DNA from 3 places in the Pseudoalteromonas sp. MB41 genome. Region 1 is predicted to be linked to each of the others. Evidence: predicted binding sites of a transcription regulator. Region 1 holds the regulator's gene; each other region holds the start of a gene.
What was found. Region 1 encodes MetJ, which represses methionine synthesis genes. Its sites were predicted from a motif close to TAGACGTCTAGACGTCTA; they were not measured.
Positions count from the first base shown of each region.

Region 2: the regulator MetJ is predicted to act here: its motif matches at 1,272-1,289, upstream of metA (homoserine O-succinyltransferase).
Region 3: the regulator MetJ is predicted to act here: its motif matches at 2,985-3,002, upstream of metK (methionine adenosyltransferase).

Region 1 is NZ_JAJJZF010000007.1:20,596-28,085, forward strand. It holds gene LPA49_RS09200 (SPOR domain-containing protein) at 1-63, opposite strand, end outside; gene priA (primosomal protein N') at 81-2,261, opposite strand; gene rpmE (50S ribosomal protein L31) at 2,508-2,723, shown strand; gene LPA49_RS09215 (malic enzyme-like NAD(P)-binding protein) at 3,248-4,489, shown strand; gene metJ (met regulon transcriptional regulator MetJ) at 4,612-4,932, opposite strand; gene metB (cystathionine gamma-synthase) at 5,156-6,421, shown strand; gene metL (bifunctional aspartate kinase/homoserine dehydrogenase II) at 6,426-7,490, shown strand, end outside.
Region 2 is NZ_JAJJZF010000001.1:728,219-735,708, forward strand. It holds gene LPA49_RS03270 (homocysteine S-methyltransferase family protein) at 1-270, opposite strand, end outside; gene metA (homoserine O-succinyltransferase) at 260-1,207, opposite strand; gene ettA (energy-dependent translational throttle protein EttA) at 1,660-3,333, shown strand; gene LPA49_RS03285 (PilZ domain-containing protein) at 3,483-3,848, shown strand; gene LPA49_RS03290 (histone deacetylase) at 3,902-4,810, shown strand; gene cyoE (heme o synthase) at 4,963-5,847, opposite strand; gene cyoD (cytochrome o ubiquinol oxidase subunit IV) at 5,994-6,353, opposite strand; gene cyoC (cytochrome o ubiquinol oxidase subunit III) at 6,353-6,988, opposite strand; gene cyoB (cytochrome o ubiquinol oxidase subunit I) at 6,985-7,490, opposite strand, start outside.
Region 3 is NZ_JAJJZF010000009.1:139,034-146,523, forward strand. It holds gene LPA49_RS11245 (CYTH and CHAD domain-containing protein) at 1-325, shown strand, start outside; gene LPA49_RS11250 (START domain-containing protein) at 291-977, shown strand; gene LPA49_RS11255 (diacylglycerol kinase) at 1,046-1,450, shown strand; gene metK (methionine adenosyltransferase) at 1,732-2,883, opposite strand; gene tkt (transketolase) at 3,151-5,142, shown strand; gene LPA49_RS11270 (pyrimidine/purine nucleoside phosphorylase) at 5,472-5,783, shown strand; gene raiA (ribosome-associated translation inhibitor RaiA) at 5,966-6,322, shown strand; gene LPA49_RS11280 (NRAMP family divalent metal transporter) at 6,581-7,490, shown strand, end outside.

The DNA of each region.
Region 1 (7,490 bases):
CGGGGCTTGTTTTTTATTATTTCGATTTGATGGTTTTTTATTTATGTAATCGTGTTGTGCCATGACTTTTTTATTGGCCTTTAAATCATATCTATTGGATCAACGTCTAAGCTCCAACGCACCTTTTGCGCTAATTTACTGGTGCTTATATAGTCAACCATTTGCGCTAAATATTGGTGTAAGTGGGAGCGCTCCAGCGCTTGAATATGTAACTGAAACCGATATTTACCTGCGACACGCTCCAATGGCGCAGGGATCGGTCCGAGCAATTGTATACCAGATATGTTCTGGACAGGAACCAAATCAGTTAAAAAATCCATGACTTGATTTATGTTATGTCCTTCGGCACGCACAATTGCCATGTTTGTTATGGGGGGGAGCTGAGCATCTTCTCGTTCTGCAAGGGCATAGCGCGCAAAATCTTGATAGCCATTATTCACTAAATCTTGCAATAGTGGGTGCTCAGGAAAGTGAGTTTGTAACAGTACTTGTCCTGGTTCACCACTGCGTCCTGCACGGCCTGCAACCTGAGTGACAAGCTGTGCTAAATGTTCTGTAGCGCGAAAATCACACGAGTACAAACCACTATCAACATCTAAAATAAGCACTAAACTGACATCGGCAAAATGATGGCCTTTCGCAAGCATTTGCGTGCCCACCAAAATACGCGCCCCCCCTTGATTTATGTCGTCGAGGGCTTTTTCTAAGCTGCCTTTACGACGAGTTGAATCTCGGTCAATGCGGCTAATGGGTATATCAGGGAAAGTTTCTGCTAAAAACTCTTCAATTTGTTCCGTGCCTTTACCATTAGGAAAAATCTGTGTGCTGCCACAGTCGGGGCATTGATGGGGCACCGCATGCTGCTCGGAGCAATGATGGCAGATCATTTGTCCAATTGCTTTGTGGAATGTGGCACTGGTACTGCAACGTGAGCACTCACTTAACCAGCCACACTCATGACATATGAGTGTGGGAGAAAAGCCGCGTCGATTTAAAAACACCATGACTTGCTTGCCGCGCTCAAGATGTTGACGCATATAGGTCAAACTTGCATGGGCAATACCGGCTTGTTCGGGTTGGCCTTTCATATCCATTAAGTGAAATTGGTTATCAGTGCTGGTTTGCGCACGCTCCGTTAAGCTCAATAGTTGGTACTTGTTATTTATTGCTTTATGTAAGGTTTCGAGAGCGGGAGTTGCGCTACCTAGTATCAAGGGTATTTGCTGTTGATAAGCTCTGTAGGCTGCTAAATCGCGAGCATGATAACGCAGCGTATCTTGTTGCTTAAACGAGCTGTCGTGCTCTTCATCAACAATGATCATACCAAGTGATAAAAAAGGTAAGAAAATACTCGAACGAGTGCCGATAACAATGGCACAGCTGCCTTTTTCGCAGAAACGCCATGTTTGCAAGCGCTCGTTGTCGGTTAATGCTGAATGCCAAAGCATAATAGGGGTATCGGGAAAGCGACGGCGAAAACGATTAACGGTTTGTGGTGTTAGGCCAATTTCGGGCACTAACACCAGTGCTTGCTGGCCTTTTTTTAGAACCTCTTCAAGGCATTGTAAATACACTTCTGTTTTACCACTGCCGGTAACGCCTTCAAGTAAAAAACAGGTGAACCCACTGGCTTGATTAATCGTTGTGCATGCAACGGCTTGTTCTTTGTTTAGAGTTGGTTTACTGCCAATTGTTGGGGCGCGTTGCTGCCATTGGTTATCATGTTCGATAAACTGTTTAATGAGTTCTTTTTCGAGCAAGCTATCAATGGTTTTTTTATTAAAGCCGAGTGCTTTTAATTCGGTTAAGGATGACTTGCCTGACTGCGCTAGCTGCTTCAGCAAATTAAGCTGTGTTTTTGCTTTGAGTGAAGGTAATTTTGCACCTTTGTCGGTCAGTTCAACCATATTTATACTGGTTTTGTCTGGGCATTCACCTTGGCGCAGTGCCGCTGGAAGCGCTGTATGAATTGTTTCACCAAGTGGGTAGCAGTAATAGCGAGCAGTAAATTTTAGCAGTGCTAAGTGTTGCTCAGATAAAATAGGGGCATCGTCTATAACATCAATAATGGCTTTAATTTTATCTTCGGGTACATCGGTACTGGTTTTGACTGCCAGTACGACAGCTATCTTTTTTTGAGAGCCAAAAGGCACACGCACACGCATGCCTACTCGCAGCTCAGGGCTATGTAGCAGCTGCTCAACTTTATAATCGAAGGTACGCTGTAAAGGGACTTTTATGGCAACTTCTACAAAGTGCATAACAACTCAACTGAATTAAGAATAGAAAAAATAGCGTGTGCTGCTAATGTACTAAAATTAGTGCTAAAAACCTACCAACAAATACTGAACGTTTGATGACTTGTTTATTTTTTTAGCTAAAGATGAATTTAAAGCTTGTCGAGAGGCTGCTTGAGCTATAAAATACGCGACCTATTAATTGTATTAACGACGTATGGTGCCAGACTTCGGGTTTGGAGAGCGATGCGGCCTTAACTAGAGGTTCCTATGAAAGAAGGTATTCACCCTAAGTACGAAGCTATCACTGCAACTTGTTCATGTGGTAACAAATTCGAAACTAGCTCTACTTTATGTAAAGACATCCACTTAGACGTATGTTCTGAGTGTCACCCGTTTTACACTGGTAAGCAAAAGATTTTAGACACTGGCGGCCGTGTTGATCGTTTCAACAAGCGCTTCGGTGCACTTAGCAGCAAGAAGTAATATCTGCTGTTTAGTTGAAAGAAGCACCCTTTGGGTGCTTTTTTTATGCCTGAAATTCAGAACCATTCTTTTTTATATCCCATGCCTACACGCTTTATGTGCATAACTATTTCTGCTTGTTATGCCCAATATATCGCTAATAATGCAGACAAATAGTGATCCCTTCGCTATATTTTGAATGATATAAATGATTCCAAAAGTTGTAAAAAGTAACAATTTATATGAACTTCACCTATAAATGCTGTTAAGTTCGTTAAAGTTGCTCATTTTGCTAAGTTTCGGTTATTTGCTGTGTTCGTGCCTATAAAATACAAAAACAGGTGCTTAAATGGCCACAAATAGATGAATTTTTATCTGTTGTGAATTAAAACTATGTGCAGAAATTGTTGGGAAATCCTTTAAAATTAAGCGATATAGCATATAACAGGATAGACCTGATAATACTTGGAATTTTTATATATTACAGGTATCGTACAGATGCAAGCCCTCTCACTTTTTAACTTATTGCAGGATACTATCGCGTTATGTCAGATTTTCGTGAACAAGCATTACATTACCACGCTCACCCCGTTCCAGGTAAAATTAGTGTAGAACTAACTAAACCAGCAGAAACGGTTAATGATCTCGCTCTAGCATATAGTCCAGGTGTCGCAGAGCCCGTCCGTGAGATAGCAGCCGATCCAGCAAATGCCTATAAATACACCGGCAAAGGTAATATGGTTGCGGTTATTTCAAACGGTACCGCAATTTTAGGCTTAGGCAATTTAGGTCCGCTTGCATCAAAACCTGTGATGGAAGGTAAAGCACTTTTATTTAAACGCTTTGCAGGTTTAGACTCGATAGATATCGAAGTAAAACACCGCACGACAGAAGACTTCATTAATACTGTTGCAAATATTGCCGATACGTTTGGTGGTATCAACCTAGAAGATATTAAAGCGCCAGAGTGTTTCGAAATTGAAAAAGCGCTTATTGAGCGTTGTAGCATCCCTGTTTTCCACGATGACCAACATGGTACTGCAATCGTAACAGCAGCAGGCATGCTAAATGCGCTTGAAGTACAGGGTAAAGATATCGAAGACGCGATTATCGTGTGTTTAGGTGCCGGTGCAGCAGCGGTTGCATGTATGGAACTACTTATTAAATGTGGTGCATTGCGTGAGCACATTTATATGCTTGACCGCAAAGGCGTGATCCATACACGTCGTGATGACTTAAACGAGTATAAATTGCTATTTGCGAACAATACCGATAAGCGCACTTTGCAAGATGTGATAGCCGATGCTGATGTATTTGTTGGTGTATCTGGCCCTAACTTATTAACCGCTGAAGATTTAAAACTGATGGCAGATAAGCCTGTGGTTTTTGCATGTTCAAACCCTGATCCAGAAATCGCGCCAGCTGTTGCACACGGTGCACGTAATGATTTAATTATGGCAACAGGGCGTTCTGATTACCCTAATCAGGTTAATAATGTATTGTGTTTCCCATTCATTTTCCGCGGTGCGCTTGATGTGCGTGCGACATCAATCAATGATGAAATGAAAATCGCAGCGGTGCATGCTATTCGTAGTATTGCGAAAGAGCCTGTGCCTAACGAAGTGCTTAAGGCGTCGGGTGTTGATTCACTTGAGTTTGGTGCTGAGTACATTATTCCAAAACCAATGGACCCACGCTTATTACCACGTATTGCACGTGCTGTTGCAGAAGCAGCTGTTGAGTCTGGTGTGGCGCAAATTGACATGCCAGAAAACTACATGCGTTAAATAATTAGGTACCTATTCGTTTGATTAAGCGGGTAGGTATAACTAACTGCAAATAAAAAACTCAGCCAAGGCTGAGTTTTTTTATGTCTGAGAAATCGGCTACGATCCGATGGCCGAAATATTTACTCTGAATCAAGTACGGGGATATCTAACCCCATTTCTTGCATAATTCTTTTTACTTCTTCAGGTACTTTTTCAGGGTTATCTTTACGAAGGTCGTCATCATTCGGTAATGGTTGACCTGTAAAAGCGTGTAAAAAGGCTTCGCACAGTAGCTCACTGTTAGTAGCATGACGAAGATTATTAATCTGACGACGCGTGCGCTCATCAGTTAATACTTTTAATACGTTCAGCGGAATTGATACGGTAATTTTTTTTACTTGCTCTGATTTTTTACCGTGTTCTGCATATGGGTGAATGTATTCACCGTTCCATTTAGCCATAAGTTGTTTCGTTGCCTCGGTTGTCAGTTGTTTACGCCTTATCCACAGCGCAAGATGCGGAAATTCTATCGCTTTAAAAAAGATAGTCAAATACTAGTTATTTAGCCATCTAGTCGTGTAAATGTATAAACTTCTATGTAATGGCGATAAATGCTTTGACTTCTCATATTTGATCATCTAACCTTTTAGACGTCTAAACATCCAATTCTAAGTAGGTGATGAAATGAGTGAAAAAAATAAAGCGACGATTGCTGTTCGTCATGGCATTGAAGCCGATAAACACCACGGTGCAGTCGTTCCACCAATTTACTTATCAACCACCTATTCGTTCGCTGATTTTGATACTAAGCGCCAATATGACTATGGCCGCAGTGGTAACCCTAACCGTGATATTTTAGCCGAAACACTCGCTGAACTAGAGGGCGGAGCTAAAGGCATTATTACTGCGACAGGCATGGCGGCTGTTCACTTAACGACACAGCTTTTGAATAGCGACGATACCTTGGTTATTCCACATGACTGTTACGGCGGTAGCTATCGTTTATTTACCTCATTAGAGAAGCGCGGTTTACTGAAACTAAAAGTGCTTGATTTAACAAAAGCTGAAAATCACCAAGAAATCTTAGCGATAAAACCTAAACTGATCTGGATTGAAACACCCAGTAACCCCATTTTACGCCTAACAGATATTAAAGCGATTACCGCCATTGCTAAACAATCCGGTGCACTTGTTGCGGCTGATAACACGTTTTTATCGCCGGCCTTGCAAAACCCGATTGAGTTTGGTGTTGATATAGTCGTGCATTCAACGACTAAATACATTAACGGTCACTCTGATGTGGTTGGCGGTGCTGTTATTGCAGCAACGCAAGAGTTGGGTGATGAACTGGCTTGGTGGGCAAATAATATTGGTATTACGGGTGCACCGTTTGATAGTTATCTTACTCTGCGTGGTTTACGCACTTTAAATGTGCGTTTAAAACAGCACCAAGAGAATGCGTTTGCAATTGCAGAATATTTAGAAGATTCACCGTTTGTGAGCCAAGTATATTATCCCGGTCTCGCTTCTCATCCTCAGCATGCGCTCGCTAAAGCACAGCAACGCGGTTTTGGTGGCATGGTGAGTTTTGATATTAAAGGCGACATTAATGACGCTGCGGCTTTTCTAACAGGCCTTAAAGAGTTTAGCTTAGCCGAATCATTGGGGGGCGTTGAGAGTTTAATTTGCCACCCTGCGACCATGACTCATGCTGGAATGGAGGCAAAAGCACGCTTAGAAGCAGGGGTGGGTGATACGTTAATTCGTATCTCTGTTGGCATTGAGGATGTAAAAGATTTAATTGCCGATTTAGACCGTGTTTTCAATTTAGTTAAACCAGGTCAGGGGCAGCAAGCCACTCAGAGCAACGCGACGCAAACGCACACGCAAGCCAATACGCAACAAAGCAGCACTTTTAAGTTAACGCCAGCACATACGGCATTGTGGTAGAAAAATGGTAAATATTGTTCATAAATTTGGTGGCTCAAGCTTAAGCTCTGCGGAGCGTTATCATGCTGTGGCAAATATTGTTTTAGCAAATACGCAGCAAGGTGATTGTGTGGTGGTGTCTGCATCGGGCAAAACAACCGACACCTTGGTAAAACTTTGGCAAAGTTATCAACAGCAAGATAGCCAAGCGGTTAGTGATATTTTATTGCTGATTGATAATAATCAGCGCGCCTTAATAGAGCAGCTGTTAGTAGCAAAAAACAAGCAGCAGGCATTGGCACAATTAAAAGATGAGCTGGCGCTATTAAATACACTTATTGCAAAACAGCAACTACAAGAAGCCGTGTTGCTAGCACATGGAGAAGTATGGTCTGCGCGTTTATTAGCGGGCTATCTAAATCAGCTGGGTGTGGCAGCACAGGATGTGGATGCACGGCAGTTATTTACATTAAATGATGGCCAACTATTGCATCAAAAGAATCAACAGCAATGCACCGATGCGATCAGTAAAGCAAAGATCAATGTGGTGACAGGCTTTATCGCTGCAGATTGTCAGGGTAAGACGGTAACACTGGGTCGTAATGGCAGTGACTACAGTGCGACCTTGTTAGCAAGCTATACCTTTGCCAAGCAAGTGTCTATTTGGACTGATACCCAAGGTGTATTCAGTACAGACCCTCGTAAGGTGAAAAACGCCGTTAAATACGCAAAAGTGTGCCGAGAGCAAGCTAATTTATTGGCTCGCTTAGGTAACCCTGTTTTACATGCAAAAACCTTATCACCGCTTAAAGACAGCGACATTAAACTTGTTGTAAGAAGTAGCTTTGATTGTGATGCCAGTCCAACTGAGGTTGTAAAAGAAGGGTATAGCAAGGCGAAGCGTTTTATTACGACCTTAGATAATATCGATTTACTGCGTGTTGATACGCTAAGCACAGGTGAAGTGGGGGAGCTGAGTCAGCTAATTCAGCACAGTTTGCATCATTTTGTGAAAGAAGGTGATACCTATTTGCTGGTACCAGGGCACAGTACTCATCAAGTGGTGAGTCACCTTGCTGGGCGGGCTAAT
Region 2 (7,490 bases), on a different contig from region 1:
GGCATTAAACGTATTGGTTTCGATAATGTCGGCACCTGCATTAAGGTATGCGCGGTGAATATCAGCAATAATCTTTGGCTGAGTAAGGCTTAATAAATCATTATTGCCTTTAATAAGGACATGCCAGTCTTTAAAACGCTCACCGCGATAGTCTTGTTCTTCTAATTTATGTTCTTGGATCATGGTGCCCATCGCGCCATCGAGGATCAAAATTCGCTGCTTGAGCGCCTCGGTTAATTGTTCGCGTTTATTCACTGCATTACTCGGCATAGTTGTTAGTCCTTACGTCTTGGCTAACTAGGTTAATATCATACGGTGTTGTTTGGTACACGTAGTAGTTTAACCAATTCGAAAACAATAAAAAGGCGTGACTTTGCCATGTTTTCGACGGTTCGTTATCTGGGTTATCGTCAGGGAAATAGTTTTCTGGTTTTGGCGCATCGTCTGACTTTTCGCAGTCGCGTAAATATTCCCCTTTTAATGTATGCGCATCATACTCAGGATGGCCCGTTATATATACTTGGCTGCCTGATTTATTCTTAATTAAATACGCCCCAACACGCTCAGACCCTGCTAATACTACTAAATCATCACAGCTGTTAATTTTTTCAATATCAATGTGGCCATAGCGCGAGTGCGGAACTAAAAAGGTATCATCAAAACCGCGCGTTAACGCGGCATGCTCAAAATAACTTTTGTGCGTAAACACGCCACTGAGCTTATTAGGCATTAACTCTCGTTTTAAACCATAGTGATGATAAAGCCCTGCGTGAGCCGCCCAACATGAAAATAATGTTGACGTAACGTGGTGCTCAGCCCAGTCTAAAATCACTTTTAGCTCATCCCAGTAAGCAACGTCGTCATACTCTAAATGTGCAAGCGGCGCGCCTGTGATGATCATGGCATCGTAGTTATTGTCTTTTACTTCAGAAAAGTAACGATAAAACGTATCGAGGTGTTGCTCTGAGGTACTGCTACTTCGGTGGGTGTCTAAACGCAGCAGCTCAACATTCACTTGCAACGGTGAATTAGCCAACAACCGAATAAACTGCACTTCGGTTTCCACTTTATTCGGCATTAAGTTTAAGATGGCCAAACGCATTGGACGAATTTCTTGCGTTTTCGCACGACTTTTAGGCATTACAAATACGTTCTCTTGACGTAATTTTACAATTGCGGGCAATTCATCTTTGACTGTAATGGGCATAGTGGGCTCCGAGCATACTTATTAGACTGCTAATTATGAACGGATAGTTAGAAATTTCAACCTCTAGATGTTTAGATGTCCAAATGATTTTTTTATTTGTGCTAAAGCAACCTCTTAGGAAGCCAGTTTCGTTGATGCGCAGGCCCTTAAATTGCTAAAAGCAGTGCCTCTGCGAATGACGGTTGTGTTTAATCACGATAAAAGAGTAAGCATCTCAAAAAGTGGCTTGTTATTGTGTTTAAGCCAACACCGCTGTAAAAATGACTTTTAAGCCTTTGTGCAATGCTTATAAGGCGCTTACTCTGCATTTATGCTCCTTAAATGCATGCGCTATTTTTGCAAAGCAGTACCATGATATTAAGCCCCTGATAAACGCTGAATTCTGTATTTTGAGGTGGTTTGGGTATACAATAGTGGCTGTTAATTTTTCTTATAAATTGAAGGCTCTTTTCATGGTGTTACCAGATAAGTTTATATTCTCGATGAGTCGAGTTTCTAAAGTTGTGCCGCCTAAGCGCACTATCTTAAAAGATATCTCTTTACACTTTTTCCCGGGCGCAAAAATTGGTGTGCTTGGTCTAAATGGCGCAGGTAAATCGACGTTACTTCGCATTATGGCAGGTGTTGACCAAGACTTTGAAGGTGAAGCTCGTCCACAACCTGGCACAAAAATAGGTTACTTACCGCAAGAGCCTGTTTTAGACGAAAACAAAACAGTACGCGAAACCGTTGAAGAAGCCGTAAGCGAAGTAAAAAATGCGCTAAACCGTCTTGATGAAGTATACAACGAGTATGCTATGGAAGATGCTGACTTTGATGCACTTGCAAAAGAGCAAGGCGAGCTTGAAGCAATTATCCAAGCACACGACGGTCACAATATCGATAACGTATTAGAGCGCGCAGCAGATGCTCTTCGTTTACCACCGTGGGATGCTAAAATTGAACACCTTTCGGGTGGTGAGCGTCGCCGTGTTGCAATCTGTCGTTTACTGCTTGAAAAACCAGACATGCTGATTCTTGACGAACCAACCAACCACTTAGACGCAGAGTCTGTGGCATGGTTAGAGCGTTTCTTACACGACTACGAAGGTACTGTGGTCGCTGTAACCCACGACCGTTACTTCTTAGATAACGTTGCTGGGTGGATTCTAGAACTTGACCGTGGTGAAGGTATTCCGTGGGAAGGTAACTACTCATCATGGCTTGAGCAAAAAGATTTACGTTTACAACAAGAACAAAAATCTGAAAAAGCACGTCAAAAGTCAATTGCACAAGAACTTGAATGGGTTCGTTCAAATCCGAAAGGCCGTCAAGCTAAGTCTAAAGCGCGTATGGCACAGTTCTCTGAGCTACAACAGAACGATTACCAAAAACGTAACGAAACGAATGAGCTATTCATTCCACCGGGTCCACGCTTAGGCGACCAAGTTATTGAAGTAAAAGGTCTTAAGAAGAGCTTTGGCGATCGTGTTTTAATCGACGACTTAAACTTTGCGATGCCAAAAGGTGCAATCGTAGGTATTATCGGTGCCAATGGTGCGGGTAAATCAACCTTATTCAAAATGTTAAGCGGTGAAGAAAAGCCAGACAGTGGTGAAATCCTTGTGGGTGAAACAGTTGAGCTTGCTACCGTTGATCAGTTCCGTGGCGACATGGATGAAAGCAACACCGTTTTCCAAGAGATCTCTAACGGTCAAGACGTATTAAAAATTGGTAACTTTGAATTCCAAAGCCGCGCCTATGTTGGTCGCTTTAACTTCAAAGGTAACGACCAACAAAAATTCGTTAAAGACTTATCAGGCGGTGAGCGAAACCGTTTACACCTTGCAAAGCTATTAAAAGCGGGTGGTAACGTATTACTACTGGATGAGCCGACTAACGATCTTGATGTTGAAACACTTCGTGCACTTGAGAACGCAATTCTAGAGTTCCCAGGCTGTGTAATGTGTATCTCGCATGACCGTTGGTTCCTTGACCGTATCGCTACGCATATTCTTGATTACCGTGACGAAGGCCAAATTAACTTCTTCGATGGTAACTACACAGAATACGAAGAGTGGTTGAAGAAAACCTTAGGCGCAGAAGCCGCACAACCTAAGCGTATTAAATATAAAAAGATTGGTTAATTTACCGTCTTATTCAAAAGCCCCTTCTTGGGGCTTTTTTGTGACCGATAACGTTTACCAGCAATCGTTTCACTCACACCTTGCATATTGAACTATACTGATTTTAGCGAATTAAGTTTATGAAACGACAATGACTTGGGGATCACACCATGAATGAGCGTAGACAGTTTTCTCGGGTATTATTTTCTTGCCCTGCAACGCTTTGTATTGATGAGTATAAGTATCAATGTCAACTGCTTGATTTATCCTTGCATGGTGCGCTTATAACCAAAAGCGATTCATTTTTAGTTCCTATCCACAGTAAAGCCGTTTTATCGTTTACCCTACCCGACTCAACTGTAGAGATTAAAATGCGAGTCGAGTTGTGCCATGTAGAACAGCAGCATGCTGGACTTATTTGCGAACATATTGATATCGACAGTATCAGTCATTTGAAGCGCCTGATTGAGCTGAACTTAGGCGATGAAGGCCTATTACATCGTGAGTTAGCACACTTAATTCACGTACCAGAGTAAACAACGGCGAATAAATTCGCTATGCTGTAGCAAATCCCGTTATTAAATGAGTTATGTACTTAAACCCCCACTTACCCTTGGTATATCACCCTAATTATTCCTTTAGCTTCGATCCTAACCATCGCTTTGTAATGAGTAAATTTGCTTATTTATATGACCATGTTCAAAGCCTTGGCCTGATCAGTGATAATTTAGTACAGCCGATATTAGGCAGCCCCGCACCACTGGAACTGGTGCATTGCGATGACTACATTAATGACCTGTGGCATAACCGCTTGGATGAAAAAGCCATGCGCCGAATTGGTTTACCTTGGTCTGAACAATTGATGGCACGAACATTCACAGCCCCACTTGGCACCTTACAAACCGCACGCCTCGCTTTAAAACATGGGCTTGCCTGCCACTTAGCTGGCGGCACTCATCATGCCCATTATGATTTTGGTTCGGGTTATTGCATGGTAAACGATTTAGCGTTCACCAGTGAAACACTGATAAAGAGCGGCGAAGTGACCAATGTGCTGATTTTTGACTTAGATGTTCACCAAGGTGATGGCACTGCAGCCATGCTCACCCATCAACCCTATGCGTATACGTGTTCGATTCATTGTGAGAAGAACTTTCCATTTCGCAAATCAGCCAGTGATCTCGATATTGGCTTAAACCCGGGTGTTAGCGATAAAGAGTACATTGGCATCGTTGATGATACGCTAAGTTACTTACTAAAAACCCTTAATCCAGATTTAGTACTTTACGATGCAGGCGTTGATGTATGGCAGCAAGATGGCCTAGGAAAATTAGATATAAGCTGGCAAGGTATTGAACAACGCGACCATTTAGTCCTTAAGCGTTGCCTTGAACATAATGTGCCTGTCGCAACGGTCATTGGTGGTGGCTATGATAAAGATCATCGCCGCTTAGCCGCTCGCCATGGCATTGTGGTTGAGCAAGCTGCACAGTTTTAGTGATACCACTTGTAGTCACACGAAAGATAGTGAGGGGTTAGTTAAAAAATTGGTCTAACTCGTTTTATTAACTAACGAAACGAAAAAAGGCCCGGTGGAGAAAAAACCGGGCCTTTGCTACTGTAACATTGGGATATGTTAGCAACTTTTTTCTAAGTTAAAACCAGTAGCTGAGGAGCTACTGAGTGGTAATCTAAAGCCATCGCTATGCTCAAAACCGTAATATTTACTATCGAAAAAGCAAACACTTGGCGCGCCCAACCGCTTACATCAATATTGCGACGATAACCTCTGAGCGCCATAAGCAACCACCAAAAACTCGTTGTACAAGCTACAGCCATGAAAGCTAAACCTGTATAACCACTAATGGTTAATAACATCACAACCAACGCATACACGGCGATATATAAAACAATGTGATGCTTTGCCTTTTCGATCCCTTGCGCTACGGGTAACACGGGAATTCTGGCCGCTTGGTAGTCGTTATAACGAAAGATTGCAATTGCATATGAATGAGGCATTTGCCATAAACTAAACATTACCAATAAAATCAAAGCACCGGCATCAAACTGTCCCGTTACCGCACAATAGCCCACCACAGGTGGAACTGCGCCCGATAAACTACCGACAAAGGTGCCATACACAGAACGACGTTTCATATATAAGCTGTATACACCGACGTAAATGACGTAACCAAACGTAGCAAATAAGAGTGCCACCACGTTGGTATAAACGGCTAATAATGTGAAACCAAAAACACCCAGCACGATGCCATGTGCCATAGCGGCCTTTGCTGACATTTCGCCAGTGACTGTGACGCGTTTGCGAGTGCGCGCCATTGCAACATCAATATCACGATCAATCACATTATTGATAGCGCATCCAGATGCCACAACTAAAGATAACCCAAGCAAAGTTGCGACCATTAACCATGGGTCAACATCGCCACGAGAGGCTAGCAAGAATCCCCCCGCAACAGAGATTAAATTGCCCATGATAATGCCAGGTTTAGTGACATTTAAATAACGTCGAAACACTTCCTCGACTCCTCTAATATTCTGCACAAACGCAAAATTACGAAAGAAACTAGCTAATAACAGACTGTCAGAACTGGAGACATAATCTCAAACTAACCAGCTCCTTTCGTAAATCTTTATATCAATTACATAAAAATAATTGTTATTTAATACATCATCATGGCGTTCGATTCGTAGATGATCCACACCGACAAACCAACCACCATCACGATAATTATGGCGCTGAAGATAAATGACAATGAGCTGGCTTTGCCGTCTTCAGTTTTAAAGCTTAAATGCAAGAAGTACTTTAAATGCACCCAAATTTGCACAACCGCCATAGTCACAATGCACCACACGGTGGCTGGTTTTGAAAACGACCCACTCATCACAGCCCAAAATGGAATAGCCGTTAAAATCACTGACAACACAAAGCCAATAAAATAGTCTTTCATACTGCCATGTGATTGTGTGTCGTGTGCGTGTACTTCTAAGTTATTAATGACATGCGATTCACTGTGACTCATTACATTGCTCCCATTAAATAAACAACGGTAAACACACAGATCCACACCACATCTAAAAAGTGCCAGAACAAACTTAAACAACTTAAGCGTGTCACTGTTTGCGGGTTTAAACCACGACGAACAACTTCGATCATCATGATTGTCATCCAAATTAAACCCGCTGTTACATGCAGACCATGTAAACCGACTAAAGAGAAAAACGACGTTAAAAAGGCACTGTGTTGCGGGCCATTACCGTGCGCAATTAGGTGATGAAACTCATACACTTCCATACCAATAAACACAGCACCAAAAGCAAAAGTGACAAGTAACCAGGTCAATGTTGCTGCCTTTTTCTGCGAATGTGCAGAAATCATCGCAAAGCCAAATGTAATACTACTTAGTAGGAGTGCCGCGGTTTCAACCGCGACAAAATCAAGTTCAAAAATGTCTTTGCCTGACACGCCGCCGGCTGTGTTCATAAACAGCACGGCATAAGTTGCAAAGAAAGAAGCAAATAATAAGCAGTCGGTCATTAAGTAAAGCCAAAAACCGAATACCGTGTTGCCACCTGTGTCGTGATGCTCACTATCATGTGCTTCAACATGACCTTGAGCATTACTTAAGGTGTTTAAATCTGCAGTGATAGTACTCATGCATTCACCCCTTTAGTCGCGGCGGTATTGTGCGCCGTTTCAAGTTCAACAATTTCATCTGGTTGCACGTAATAATCAACATCAGTTGTGTAACAACGTTTAATAAATATCGCGATAGCACCCAGTAAACCAAAGGCTGCAAGCCACCATATATGCCAAATCATGGCAAAACAGAACGTTGTTAATGCTCCGCTCATCAATACACCCGCTGGCGTATTTTTTGGCATGTGAATTGGGCTATAAGATGCTTCTTGTTTGTAAGCTAAGCCTTTTTCTTTCATGTCAGTCCATGCATCAATGTCATCAACATGGGGAATTTTTGCAAAGTTGTAGTACTGCGGAGGTGATGCAGACGCCCATTCAAGCGTATGACCATTCCATGGATCACCTGTTGTATCATCTAATTGCTCGCGGTTTTTAAAACTCACAACAAGTTGTACTACTTGGAACAAGATACCGAACATGATGATCACCGCACCGCCTGCTGCAATGTATAACCACA
Region 3 (7,490 bases), on a different contig from region 1:
GCTTATTCCTGAACAACAAGCACTGAGTGATAAAGACTATTTATCGTTGCGTACTCGTCTAGAAAACTCTCTTTTAAGTGGTAACTGTTTGGGGGCATTATTCAATAAAGACGACAGAAGCGAGTTTCGTATTCCTTGGTTAGATATTTCGCATGGTATTTACGAGCTCAGTACTCTTGAGTATTTAAAGCAGTTGTGTGCAGGACAAGACGATCAGGAATTAGCAAAGATTCAAACGTGGCTCGAGCAAAAGTCAGAATTTTTAGTGAGCGCCATGGAACAAAGTCGTCATGCCTCATTCAATACTGATCCCTACTGGTTATAAATCTGTGAATCGTTGGCTATTCATTGGGTTAGCGTGGTTTAGTTGTTCAACTGTCGCGACCCCAATAGAATGGCATACTTACAAGCAGCAAGAAGGTATAAAGGTCACGTATCAAAAACATGACAGCGGCATTATCGAAATTAATGCATCTGTGGTTGTTGAAGATACCAAGGCAGATGACTTTATGGCCTTACTAAGCGACACCGACAACGCGCCAAATTGGCTCGAAAATGTTCAAAGTGTAACCTTAATAGAGCGGCTTAGCCCCGCAGAGACGCTCGTTTATACGCGCTTTAACTCGCCTTGGCCGGTTTCTGATCGTGATTTAGTGAGCTACTCTTGCTATCACACCTTAAGCGATAATAAAACCGAGCTTAAAATTACCAGCCAGCCCTACGTTAAACCCTTGGTAAAAGGGGTGGTGCGTATTAAAGAGCTCACCGCTTATTGGCGCTTAGAGCAACAGCAAAATAACTTACTGATTACCCACCAAGCGTATGCAGATCCAAGCGGTGCTATTCCGCATTGGTTAAGTAATAAAGTATCTTTAAAAAGTGTGTTTAAGTCATTACAAGCATTGCGTGAACAGCTAAAAAAGAATGCGTTTTCACGGACAAATCCCCCAAGTGTGCCAGGAAAGTGCTTATCTTAGTAAAGCGAAGATGACATTTTAGGTATTTATGAATATTATCTGCGAAGTTTATTCGTACTAGGAACAGCATGAAAGAACCCAAAATCCCCTTGGTCAATAAACCCAACGGCATTGGTATTGGACGTATTTTAAAAGCCACAAGGTGCTCAATTAAAGGTTTTAAGGCCGCATTTAAAGAAGAGTCAGCTTTTCGCTCAGAAATTTATTTAGGGGTGTGTTTATTACCGTTATCGGTTTTTCTGGCGCAGTCACTGACTCATTGGCTCGTGTTGTTTATTCCGTATTTATTACTGTTGATTGTTGAACTACTCAATTCGGCCATCGAAGCGCTGACTGACAGAGTGGGGATTGAATATCATGTACTGTCTGGGCGCGCAAAGGATATGGCCTCGGCAGCGGTGACCTTGTCATTGGTTATTTTAGCACTGGTTTGGCTGGTGGCGGTGTATGAAAAGATAATGGCGTTACTGTAATTAATACCAAGCGCAATAATACTTAATCATTTTGAGAGATTAAACCAGTCGCTATCTGCGTTAAAAATATTTGGTTTACGACAGCATGGATGCAGGAGGTAGAGCAATGCAGGAGCAATTGCCGAGAACAACTAAATAACTAAATTTTTGCCTTGTTATCAATGCGGTTTTATTGCCTCAAAATAGACCACTTATTTAAGCGCAATGGTATAAAAATTTAGAGTAAAAAATTAAACACAAAAAAAGCGCCAAAATGGCGCTTTTTCAGTCTGTATACCCTATTACAGGCCAGCAGCTGCGCGAAGTGCGTCTGCTTTGTCTGTACGCTCCCAAGGGAACTCTTCACGACCGAAGTGACCATAAGCGGCAGTCGGTTGATAGATAGGACGCTCAAGATCAAGCATTTGGATTAAGCCGTAAGGACGTAGGTCGAAGTGCTCACGCACTAATTCGATTAGACGTGCTTCTTCTAATTTACCTGTACCAAATGTCTCGATGCTGATAGATGTTGGCTCTGCAACACCGATAGCGTAAGAAACTTGAAGTTCACACTTGTCAGCAAGACCCGCAGCAACCATGTTTTTAGCAACGTAACGTGCCGCGTATGCAGCGCTACGGTCAACTTTTGATGGATCTTTACCTGAGAAAGCACCACCACCGTGACGCGCCATACCACCGTATGTATCAACGATGATTTTACGACCAGTCAGACCACAGTCACCCATTGGGCCACCGATAACGAAACGGCCAGTTGGGTTGATGAAGAATTTCGTTGCGCTAGAGATAAGCTCTGCTGGAAGAACCGGCTTAATGATGGTTTCCATTACCGCTTCTACTAGGTCGTTTTGTGAGATTGAATCACAGTGTTGCGTTGAAAGAACAACAGCATCAATACCTACCGGCTTACCATTTTCATATGCAAATGTTACTTGTGATTTTGCATCTGGGCGTAACCAGTTAAGCTCACCGCTTTTACGAACTTGCGCTTGACGCTGAACTAAACGGTGTGAATACGTGATTGGTGCAGGCATTAAAACGTCTGTTTCGTTACATGCATAACCAAACATTAAACCTTGGTCACCCGCGCCTTGGTCTTCTGGACGTGCACGGTCAACACCTTGGTTGATGTCTGGAGATTGTTTACCGATAGTGTTTAGGATTGCGCACGAGTCAGCATCAAAACCCATGTCTGAATGCGTGTAACCGATTTCACGTACAGTTTTACGTGTAATTTCTTCGATATCAACCCACGCGCTAGTAGTGATTTCACCACCCACCATAACCATACCAGTTTTAACGTAAGTCTCACATGCAACACGGGCATGAGAATCTTGCTCTAAGATAGCATCTAGAACCGCGTCAGAGATTTGGTCCGCGATTTTATCCGGATGACCTTCAGATACAGATTCAGAAGTAAATAAATGTTTTGCCATTGTATTTCTGCTCACAAATATTGCGCTTCACTAACGTCGGTAATAGCGCTAAAAAATTAAGGGGCGTATTTTATCTAAAACAATTATGTTTGCATAGTTATTTTACGCCTAGACGTCTATTTTAAATTACTAATAACATTTCGTTCTTAATAAACAGTGGTAATAGACCCATTTAATACGGATTTTTAATTGCACTGCACCCATACAATAAGTAAGAATGGGGCTTAACAAACAACCAGCGCAAATACATTAAAGGTAGGAGAATTCATGCCATCTCGCAAAGAACTTGCAAATGCTATTCGCGTCTTATCAATGGACGCAGTACAACAGGCCAACTCTGGCCACCCTGGAGCCCCTATGGGCATGGCAGATATCGCAGAAGTACTATGGCGCGATTATCTAAAGCACAACCCGACGAACCCAGAGTGGGCAGACCGTGATCGCTTTATTCTTTCAAATGGCCACGGTTCGATGCTGATTTATTCTCTACTACATTTAAGTGGTTACGACTTACCACTTGAAGAAATTAAAAACTTCCGTCAAATGCATTCAAAAACACCAGGGCATCCAGAGTATGGCTATGCACCAGGTATTGAGACCACTACGGGCCCATTAGGCCAAGGGATCACAAATGCGGTAGGTATGGCAATTGCTGAAAAAGCGCTTGCTGCTCAATTTAACCGTGAAGGCCACGACATCGTTGATCACTTTACCTACGCGTTTATGGGTGATGGCTGTTTAATGGAAGGTATCTCTCACGAAGCCTGTTCATTAGCGGGCACATTAGGCCTGGGTAAACTTGTTGCGTTTTGGGATGACAACGGCATCTCTATCGACGGTGAAGTAGAAGGTTGGTTCAGCGACGACACACCTGCACGTTTTAAAGCATATGGCTGGCACGTGGTGAGTGATGTTGATGGTCACAACCCAGAGGCCATCCGCGCAGCAATCGAAGAAGCACGTAGCATTACCGACAAGCCATCATTAATTTGTTGTAAAACAGTGATTGGTTACGGTTCACCTAATAAGTCGGGTAGTCATGACTGTCATGGTGCTCCACTTGGTCATGATGAGATCAAAGCGGCACGTGAGTTCTTAGGCTGGACAGGCGAAGCATTTGAAATCCCAGCTGATATCTACAGCGAATGGGACGCAAAAGAAAAGGGCCAACAGCTAGAATCAAACTGGGACGAAAAGTTTGCGGCATACGCAAATGCACACCCAGAGCTAGCAGCAGAATTTAAGCGTCGTACAAATGGCGAATTGCCAGCAGATTGGGCTGAAAAGTCACAAGCGTACATCGAAGAGCTGCAAGCAAACCCTGCAAACCCTGCAACACGTAAAGCTTCACAAAATGCACTGAATGCATTTGGTCCATTATTACCAGAGTTTATGGGCGGCTCAGCTGACCTTGCTGGTTCAAATTTAACAATTTGGGATGGTTCAAAAGGCGTAACAGCAGACGACGCAAGCGGTAACTACATCTACTACGGTGTCCGTGAGTTTGGTATGTCGGCAATTATGAATGGTATTGCACTGCACAAAGGCTTTATTCCTTACGGCGCAACATTCTTAATGTTTATGGAATACGCGCGTAATGCGGTTCGCATGGCTGCATTAATGAAGCAACCAAGCATTTTTGTATACACGCACGATTCAATTGGTCTGGGTGAAGATGGCCCTACGCACCAACCAGTAGAGCAAATTGCAAGCATGCGTTTAACGCCTAACCTTGTTAACTGGCGTCCGTGTGACCAAGTTGAGTCTGCAATTGCATGGCAACAAGCGATTGAGCGTAAAGATGGCCCAACGTCATTGATCTTCACACGTCAAGGTCTTGAGCAACAAACGCGTACTGCACAACAGTTAAGCGATGTGAAAAAAGGTGGTTACGTACTGAGTTGCGATGGTGAGCCTGAGCTTATCCTTATTGCAACGGGCTCAGAAGTACAGCTTGCACAAGACGCCGCTGCAGAGCTTCGTTCACAAGGCAAAAAAGTACGTGTGGTTTCTATGCCTTCAACTGACTTGTTTGATGAGCAAGACGCAGCCTACAAAGAAAGCGTATTACCAGCAAGCGTAACACGCCGCGTAGCTATCGAAGCGGGCATTGCAGACTACTGGTACAAATACGTAGGCCTAAATGGCGCAGTAGTAGGTATGACGACATTTGGTGAGTCAGCACCTGCTGGTGAGTTATTCAAGCACTTTGGTTTCACGGTTGAAAACATCGTAAACAAAGCAAACGCTTTGTTCTAAGCTTTAGTCGCTAAAATTTAAAAGCCCGCGCGGTCTTAGCACTGCGCGGGCTTTTTTATGGATTTTTGCTGCCAGTCAAAAGATTCGATACGTACCCGACAGATCAGCAATAATTATCACTGCTACTTGGGTACTTTATACCGTAGGGGCGTTTTTAGTGTTTTGGTGAACACATAGGCACTCTCTTTGTTTTTTAATTGCTCAGTGTATAAAAGATAATAAAAAATCAGCTCACATATAGAGGTTAATTGAATAATCTTCAGTTGCTGCTTACTTAAAATTCGGGCAGGCTGAAATAAAGAAGAGTATAAAACATAACAGGAGTGAGTATGACTCAGTTTGACAGTGTAAGTGTTGTAAAAAAAGCGAATGTCTATTTTGATGGTAAAGTTTCGAGCCGTGTTGTGCTTTTTGCCGATGGCAGTACTAAAACATTAGGTTTTATGCAACCAGGAGAATTTGAGTTTGGCACAAATCAAAAAGAGCACATGGAGTTACTTGCGGGAGAGTGGCAAGTGTTACTGCCAGGCGAAACTGAGTGGCAAGCCATGAAGGCTGGAGATTCGTTTAATGTAGACGCCAACGTTACCTTCCGCGTAAAGGTAACTGACTTTGCTGATTATTGTTGCTCGTACACTTAATGAGCAGTTGATAACCTTTCTATAAAGCCCGTGTAATACGGGCTTTTGCATATTTTATCCGCAGAGCATGATCTAAATCATGTGTGGTTACAATCAATTACTAATTATCTTTGATTTTCGCTTGTGTTAATTCAAATCGCCCCCAATACTAACTATGAGGTAACAAGAAAAAAGGATACCCTATGAAGATTAATATTTCTGGTCATCATGTTGACGTTACTGAGGCTGTTAGAGCTCATATCAACGAGAAATTCTCAAAAATTGCTAGCCATTTTCCATCGTTAATATCTCTCGATATTATTCTTTCAAAAGAACATCACAAGTATCAAGCTGAGATCAGCACTATTTATGAAGGTGCACGTTTATCAGTTAAAGGAGAAGATGAAGTGATGTACCCAGCACTTGCAAATGCAGCTAAAAAACTCGATGCATCGCTAAAACATCGTAAAGGGCAAATGAAAGCTAAACTACATGAAAAACCGGTGAGCACAACGCCGGAAATCGCCCATGAGATTATTCAAGAAATGAATTTAAGCTAATAAATTAGACGCTAAGTGTTAGCCACAAAAATTTAGCGCAAAACCTCGAACAAGAGAAAGCCAAACATAAATATGTTTGGCTTTTTTGGTTTTATAAACTGACAACTTAACCCTAGAACTCAGAAGCAAAGAGTGTCTTCCAATCTCATCTAAAACGCTGTAAGTTGCTTGTAACTAAGAATAAAACACATAAAGCATATGCAATCAGCAGTATCACATTGGCAATCTAAACTTAATGCACTTGGCCCTGGCATATTAATGGCCACAGCGGCGATTGGTGGCTCACATTTGGTGGCGTCGACGCAGGCTGGCTCGTTATTTGGCTGGCAACTATTTTGGCTAATCATTGTTGTGAATGTACTTAAGTACCCATTCTTTCGATTTGGTATGGAATACACCCTTGCAACTAAACAAAGTTTAGTTGAGGGCTACAAGCAAAAAGGGCCGGGTTACTTTTACAGTTTTATTGCGTTAAATATTGTGGCTGCAGTAGTGAATACCGCAGGGGTACTACTTTTAACAGCCAGCCTATTACATTACGCACTGCCAGTCACCATTTCGGTTACCTTGTTGTGTTGGATTATTTTGGCTGTTTGTTTACTTATTTTGTTGTTGGGGCATTTTAAGACGCTCGATAACGTGTCTAAAATCATTATGGGGCTGCTTACTGTTACAACTGTGGCTGCTTTGGTGGTGGCAATTAATAATGGTCTTATGGCTCCAGTTGACTACGTGGGCCCGTCGCCGTATGAGCTTGCAATGCTTGGCTTTATGGTGGCGCTAATGGGCTGGATGCCAGCTCCTATTGAAATCTCAGCGATTAGTTCACTTTGGCTAAAAGAAAAGCAGCAGCAACAAGTTATTACTAAGCAGCAAGGTTTATTTGATTTTAATTTAGGCTACTGGCTTACCGCAGCCCTAGCTTTGGTGTTTTTCTCGCTAGGTGTATTAGTGCAATACGGACACGTACAAGCCGTGCAATTAGGTGGGGTGGCGTTTGCTAAACAGCTTATTGATATGTACGCCCTTACAATGGGAGAGTGGGCAAGGCCATTGGTGTCGGGTATCGCTTTTTTATGTATGTTTGGCACCACGCTTACTGTGCTTGACGGCTACGCCAGAACCTTAAATGAATCGCACAAATTACTGCCTGTAAAACAGTCTAAAC